Regions from separate parts of the Mycobacterium sp. Dal123C01 genome, predicted to be linked through region 2. Evidence: riboswitches for the same ligand, from Rfam matches in the RefSeq annotation. Region 2 holds a riboswitch; the other holds the start of a gene.
The links. A riboswitch is a leader RNA that binds a small molecule or an ion and turns the genes downstream of it on or off. The one in region 2 is predicted to bind cobalamin.

Region 1: it holds a riboswitch for cobalamin, as region 2 does, so the genes downstream of both, metE (5-methyltetrahydropteroyltriglutamate--homocysteine S-methyltransferase) here and ACTXG5_RS23345 ((2Fe-2S)-binding protein) in region 2, are expected to answer to the same signal.

The regions. Positions count from the first base shown of each region.
Region 1 is NZ_CP199580.1:2,567,758-2,571,239, reverse strand. Features, by position in the region: gene ACTXG5_RS12380 (SDR family oxidoreductase) at 1-668, shown strand, start outside; gene ACTXG5_RS12375 (NAD(P)H-binding protein) at 688-1,329, shown strand; cobalamin riboswitch at 1,352-1,589, shown strand; gene metE (5-methyltetrahydropteroyltriglutamate--homocysteine S-methyltransferase) at 1,730-3,482, shown strand, end outside.
Region 2 is NZ_CP199580.1:4,976,604-4,980,085, reverse strand. Features, by position in the region: gene ACTXG5_RS23355 (glycosyltransferase) at 1-896, shown strand, start outside; gene ACTXG5_RS23350 (DUF3046 domain-containing protein) at 920-1,114, shown strand; gene ACTXG5_RS23345 ((2Fe-2S)-binding protein) at 1,222-1,899, opposite strand; cobalamin riboswitch at 1,943-2,080, opposite strand; gene recA (recombinase RecA) at 2,246-3,286, shown strand; gene recX (recombination regulator RecX) at 3,252-3,482, shown strand, end outside.

The sequences.
Region 1 (3,482 bases), 2.4 Mb from region 2:
GCGACCCCGCGTCGATCGACGCCGCGCTCGACGAGGTGGACGGGCCGGTGCACGCCCTGTTCTCGGCCGCCGGTGTGGCCGACGGAGCGACCGACCTGTTGAAGATCAACTTCATCGGCCACCGCCACCTCATCGACCGGTTGCTGGAAAGGAATCAGCTTCCGTCCGGCTCGGCGATCTGCTTCATCTCCTCGGTCGCCGGCATGGGCTGGGAGAACGACCTGGAACTGTTGACGGACTTTTTGGCCACACCGGACTACGCGGCGGCCGTGGCCTGGTCAGAGGCGCACGAGTCGGAAGGCATCATCCACTACGGCACCAGCAAGAAGATCGTCAACGCCTACGTGGCAACCCAGGGTCTTCCCCTGCTGAAGAAGGGCATTCGCATCAACGCGATTTGCCCGGGCCCAACCGATACCCCGCTGGCCCAGGCCAATGCGGACCTGTGGCTGTCCTTCGCCCAGGACTACCGCGAAGAGACTGGCTCCAAGGTCCACACGCCCGAGCAGATGGGTGACGTGATGGCGTTCCTCAACAGCGCCGCGGCGTTCGGCGTCAACGGGATCACGGTGCTGGTGGACTACGGCCACACGATGGCGTCACTCACCAACGCGTACCCGCCGGGCAAGCCCCTCATCGACCTGATCATGGGGAAAGTCAAGCTGTAGCAGCGCTACCGTCGGAGGCATGGCACACATCATCGTCTTCGGCGGCCACGGCAAGGTCGCGCTGCAGCTGTCCCGCATCCTGACCGAGCGTGGCGACGAGGTGACCTCGGTCTTCCGCAATCCCGGACACTCCGACGACGTCGCTGCCACCGGCGCCAAGCCGGTGGTATCCGACATCGAGCAGCTCGACACGCAAGCGCTGGCCGATCTGCTGACCGGGCACGACGCGGTCGTCTTCTCGGCCGGGGCCGGCGGTGGCGAGCCGGCGCGGACCTATGCCGTCGACCGTGACGCCGCGATCCGGGTGATCGACGCCGCCGCCCAGGCGGGCGTCAAACGGTTCGTCATGGTGTCCTACTTCGGCGCGGGCCCCGATCATGGCGTGCCGCAGGATGATCCGTTCTTCGCCTACGCGGAGGCCAAAGCCGCCGCGGACGCCCACCTGCGAGACAGCGAGCTGGAGTGGACGGTACTGGGTCCCGGCAGGCTCACCCTGGAACCGGCGACCGGCAAGATCGTGCTGGCGCAGGGCAACGGTTCCGTCTCGCGCGCTGACGTCGCGCTGGTCGCCGCCGCCGCGCTGGCCGACGATTCGACCGTCCGGCGGACGATCGAATTCAACAATGGAGACGTCCCGATCGTGGACGCTTTGGCGGGCTGATTAGACTCGTTATCGCAGCTGGTCTGCTTGCGCCGCAGCCCGCGGCGCGGCATCGAGCGAAGCAACGTTAGTAACGCTTCGTAAGAGGGAACCCGGTGAGAATCCGGGACTGTCCCGCAACGGTATGCAGGAACGACCGCCGTCAGAGTTTTTAGCAAGCACTGGTCCTGAACGATTGAGACTGGGAAGCGACGGCCATTAGGAGCACCGCCAGGTGCGCGCCTGCGAGTCCGGAGACCTGCCAGCTGTGCCGGGCGCGCCGCGCCCGGCGGCTCATCGCCTCGAGGAATGGGCGTGATGCTGCAGCCGTTGCGGTTAGTGCTCAGGTGCGCACCGCGACCGGATCGGCTGCACGTCCGCCGGCGGTGACCACCACGCCGACTGAAGGACGAGAAATATCGTGACCCCTCAAGCATTTACCGCGACAGTTGTCGGCTCTCCGCGCATTGGCCCCAAACGTGAACTCAAGCGCGCGACCGAAGGTTACTGGGCCGGACGCACCAGCCGAACGGAACTCGAAAACGTCGCCGCCACCTTGCGCCGCGACATGTGGCAGGGCCTGGCCGACGCCGGCCTGGACTCGGTACCGGTGAACACCTTCTCCTACTACGACCAGGTGCTCGACACCGCCGTCTTGCTCGGCGCGCTGCCGGCCCGGGCCGCGCAGGTTCCCGACGACCTGGACCGGTACTTCGCCGCGGCGCGCGGGAACAAAGATGTCGCCCCGCTGGAGATGACCAAGTGGTTCGACACCAACTACCACTACATCGTTCCCGAGATCGAGCCCGCGACAAAGTTTTCGCTGAACCCGGACAAGGTGCTCTCCGAGCTCAAAGAAGCACTCGAACAAGGGATTCCGGCGCGCCCGGTCGTCGTCGGCCCGGTCACCTTCCTGCTGCTGAGCAAGGCCGTCAACGGCGGCGGCGCGCCCATCGACCGGCTGCAGGAGCTGGTGCCGATCTACGCCGAGCTGCTGTCGCTGCTTGCCGACAACGGCGCGCAGTGGGTACAGCTCGACGAGCCGGCGCTGGTGACCGACATCTCCCCCGACGCGCCCGCACTGGCCGAGGCGGTCTACACCGCGCTGGGCAAGGTGACCAACCGGCCCGCCATCTACGTGGCCACCTACTTCGGTGACCCCGGCGACTCGTTGGCGGCGCTGGCCCGCACACCCATCGAGGCAATCGGCATCGACCTCGTCTACGGCGCCGACACCGCGGTGGCGGCGGTGCCCGAGCTGGCCGGCAAGACGCTGGTGGCCGGCGTCGTCGACGGACGCAACATCTGGCGCACCGACCTGGAGGCGGCGCTGGGCAAACTGGCGACCCTGCTGGGCTCGGCGGCCAACGTCGCGGTCTCGACGTCGTGCTCGACCCTGCACGTGCCCTACTCGCTGGAGCCGGAGACCGACCTGGACGACGCGCTGCGCAGCTGGCTGGCGTTCGGGCAGGAGAAGGTCGCCGAGGTGGTGACGCTGGCTCGCGCCCTGCACGAGGGACGCGACGCGGTCGCCGACGAGATCGCCGCGTCCAATGCCGCGGTGGCCTCTCGCAAGAGCGACCCGCGGCTGCACAACGACCGGCTCCGGACTCGCATCGACTCGATCGTCGCGTCCGGCACGCACCGCGGTGACGCCGCCGAACGTCGCGCCAGCCAGGACGAGCGGCTGCACCTGCCGCCGCTGCCGACCACAACGATTGGCTCCTACCCGCAGACCACGGCGATCCGTAAGGCGCGCGCTGCGTTGCGGGCCGGCGAGATCGACGAGGCGGAATACATCAACAGGATGAAGCAGGAGATCGCCGACGTCATCAAGCTGCAGGAAGACCTCGGGATCGACGTGCTGGTGCACGGTGAGCCGGAGCGCAACGACATGGTGCAGTACTTCGCCGAGCAGCTGGAGGGCTTCTTCGCCACCCAGAACGGCTGGGTGCAGTCCTATGGCAGCCGCTGCGTGCGCCCGCCGGTGCTCTACGGCGACGTCGTTCGGACCCACCCGATGACCGTCGAATGGGCTACCTACGCGCAGTCTTTGACCAGCAAGCCGGTGAAGGGCATGTTGACCGGGCCGGTCACGATCCTGGCGTGGTCCTTTGTCCGTGACGATCAGCCGCTGGCCGACACCGCCAACCAGGTGGCGCTGGCCATCCGCG
Region 2 (3,482 bases):
TGGTGGTGTCCGATGTCATCACCGCCGGCGGCGGCATGGCTGCCGAGCTGCTGGGGATCCCGTGGATCGAGCTCACCCCGCATCCGCTGTACCTGCCATCGAAGGGACTGCCGCCGATCGGCAGCGGGCTGGCACCGGGTACCGGCATCCGCGGCCGGCTGCGCGATGCCACGATGCGGGCGCTGACGGCGCGATCGTGGCGGGCCGGGCTGCGGCAGCGCGAGAACGCTCGAGTCGAGATCGGACTGCCGGCTCGCGATCCAGGGCCGCTGCGCCGGCTGATCGCCACGCTGCCCGCGCTGGAAGTCGCGCGTCCGGACTGGCCGGCCGAGGCCGTCCTGGTGGGTCCGTTGCACTTCGAGCCAACCGATCGGGTTCTCGAGGTCCCCGCCGGCTCGGGACCGGTAGTGGTCGTCGCGCCGTCGACCGCATTGATCGGGACTGAAGGTCTGGCCGAAGTCGCGTTGGGGTGCTTGACGCCGGGGGACACGTTGCCGGCGGGATCGCGCCTGCTGGTGTCGCGCTTGAGCGGGGCGGATCTGACGGTGCCGGAGTGGGCGGCGGTCGGGCTGGGGCGTCAGGACGAGCTGTTGGCGCACGCCGATCTGGTGATCTGCGGCGGCGGTCATGGGATGGTGGCCAAGACGCTGCTGGCCGGGGTGCCGTTGGTAGTGGTTCCCGGTGGCGGGGACCAGTGGGAGATCGCCAATCGGGTGATGCGCCAGGGGAGCGCGCGGCTGATTCGGCCGTTGACCGCCGACGCGCTGGTGACCGCGGCCAACGAGGTGTTGTCGTCGCCCCGCTACCGCGAGGCCGCCCGGATGGCCGCGGCCGGGATCAACCGCGTCGCCGACCCGGTGCTGGTATGCCATCAAGCGCTGGCGCTTGCGAAATGACCGGGCTGGGTATGTTGGCTGGCGTGCGGCTGACGGAGTTCAACGAGCGAGTGGTGCTGCGGTTTGGCACCGCATACGGTGCATCGGTGCTGGCAGATCACGTGCTGGGGGTTTTCAACGGCCGGACCGCCGAGCAGGCGATCGAGGACGGCGTCGACCCCCGCGACGTCTGGCGGGCGTTGTGCGTCGACTTCGACGTGCCCCGCGAGCAGTGGTGAGGCTGCCGCGGCCTTCCGTGTGCGCTGACGGCGTTCAGTGTGCATTGGCGGCGTGATCTCGGCGTGTTTCCCGCCCTGACCGCACACTCAACGCCGCCAGCGCACACTCATCTCCGGTTTGACCGTGGGTCCCGGCGAAACACGCAGTCTCCGCACACGGATCGGCCGGGGATGCGATAGAAGAGGCAGCAGCTGCCGCGCCGGAAGCCCAGATGTGAGTCGGTGATCACGCCGGATCCGGACAGCACCCCGGTGTCCAGCAGGGAGTCGGTGATCTCGACGATCGCGCCGCGCAGGTCGGGCCGCGCGGCGAGCAGCGCCCGGGATGCGCCGACGAGTGCGGACGCGATGTTGCCTGTCAGCAGGGCAGGTGCCAGCTTGACCCGCAGACCGGCCGCGAATGGCTGCATATGGTGTTGCACCACCGCGCGGTACAACACCTCCGCCGAGACTTCCTGGACGGCCCTTCCGGTGGGTTCAGGCATGCGGAGCTGCGCTCCGTCGTCGGCACGTTCCAGGTCTTTGAGGTCGGGAACGACGCCGTGGGCCAATGCGCACGCGAGCACGGGTGACCACAGCCGGGTGGCGTGGCCGAGATGAACCAGCGAGGCCCCGATCCGTAGGTCCGTCGTGTGGTAGCGCTTGGCGGTGGCGTCGATCAAACCGGCAAAGCCGTCGGTGTAGTCCTGGTGGACCGGGTGCCATCCTCTCGCGCCGCCGCCCACAGTGAGCGCGAAAAATCCTTTGTAGGAGGATATTTCGGCCAGCTGACCGGAGATGTCCATGCTTGCGCGACCGCCCTCTCCGGGGAGGTCCGCCCCAGCGTCTAGTGAGGAAGCGCCGACGGCGAGTATCTGGCTCTCGGGACAAATGCCCGATCACAGTGGCGGGACCGCACCGGATTCGCACCGGTTTCCTCTGGCTTTCTCGGGTTGCCGTGAAGGCCCCGTTGACGCCTTTCGGCAGCCGATATTGCCACACATTGCCGTCGCGGCGTGTCGAACTTGAATCGAACAGGTGTTCGTCTACTGTGGTGATCGCTCGAAGAGGACGACTTGTCGGTGGCCTTCTCTAGTGTCACGGCCAACCGACCGAAACCGGTCACGGAACACCGACCACAGGAGAGACACCATGGCGCAAGCCCCCGATCGTGAGAAGGCCCTCGAGCTGGCGATGGCCCAGATCGAGAAGAGTTACGGCAAAGGTTCGGTGATGCGTCTCGGCGACGAGATTCGTCAGCCGATTGCGGTCATTCCGACCGGGTCCATCGCACTGGATGTGGCCTTGGGTATCGGCGGCCTGCCGCGTGGCCGGGTCGTGGAAATCTACGGCCCGGAGTCCTCGGGTAAGACCACCGTTGCGCTGCACGCGGTAGCCAATGCGCAGGCGGCCGGCGGCGTTGCGGCGTTCATCGACGCCGAGCACGCCCTGGATCCTGATTACGCCCACAAGCTCGGCGTCGACACCGATTCCCTGCTGGTCAGCCAGCCCGACACCGGGGAGCAGGCCCTGGAGATCGCCGACATGCTGATCCGCTCCGGCGCGCTCGACATCCTGGTCATCGACTCGGTGGCCGCGCTGGTGCCGCGCGCGGAGCTCGAAGGCGAGATGGGGGACAGCCACGTCGGTCTGCAGGCCCGGCTGATGAGTCAGGCGCTGCGGAAAATGACTGGCGCGCTGAGCAATTCGAAAACTACCGCGATCTTCATCAACCAGCTTCGGGAGAAGATCGGGGTGATGTTCGGCAGCCCGGAAACCACCACGGGTGGAAAGGCTTTGAAGTTCTACGCGTCGGTGCGCCTGGATGTGCGCCGGATCGAGACGCTCAAGGACGGTACCGACGCGGTCGGTAACCGCACCCGGGTCAAGGTTGTCAAGAACAAGGTGGCGCCGCCGTTCAAGCAGGCCGAGTTCGACATCCTCTATGGCCATGGCATCAGCCGGGAGGGCTCGCTGATCGATATGGGTGTGGATCATGGCTTCATCCGCAAGTCCGGGTCCTGGTTCACCTACGAGGGCGAGCAACTCGGCCAGGGCAAGGAGAACGCCCGCACCTTCTTGATAGAGAACCCCGATATCGGCAACGAGATCGAGAAGAAGATCAAGGAAAAGCTTGGCATTGGTGCGGTGGTTACCGATGACGACATCCTGCCCGCCCCCGTCGACTTCTGAGCCCTCCCGCGAAGAGCAGGCGCGGGCACTGTGCCTGCGCCTGCTCACCGGGAGATCGCGCACCCGGGCCGAGTTGTCCGGCCAGCTCGCGAAACGCGGATACCCCGACGACGTCAGTGCTGCGGTGCTCGACCGGCTGGCCGCCGTCGGCCTGGTGGATGACCGGGATTTCGCCGAGCAGTGGGTGCAGTCCCGG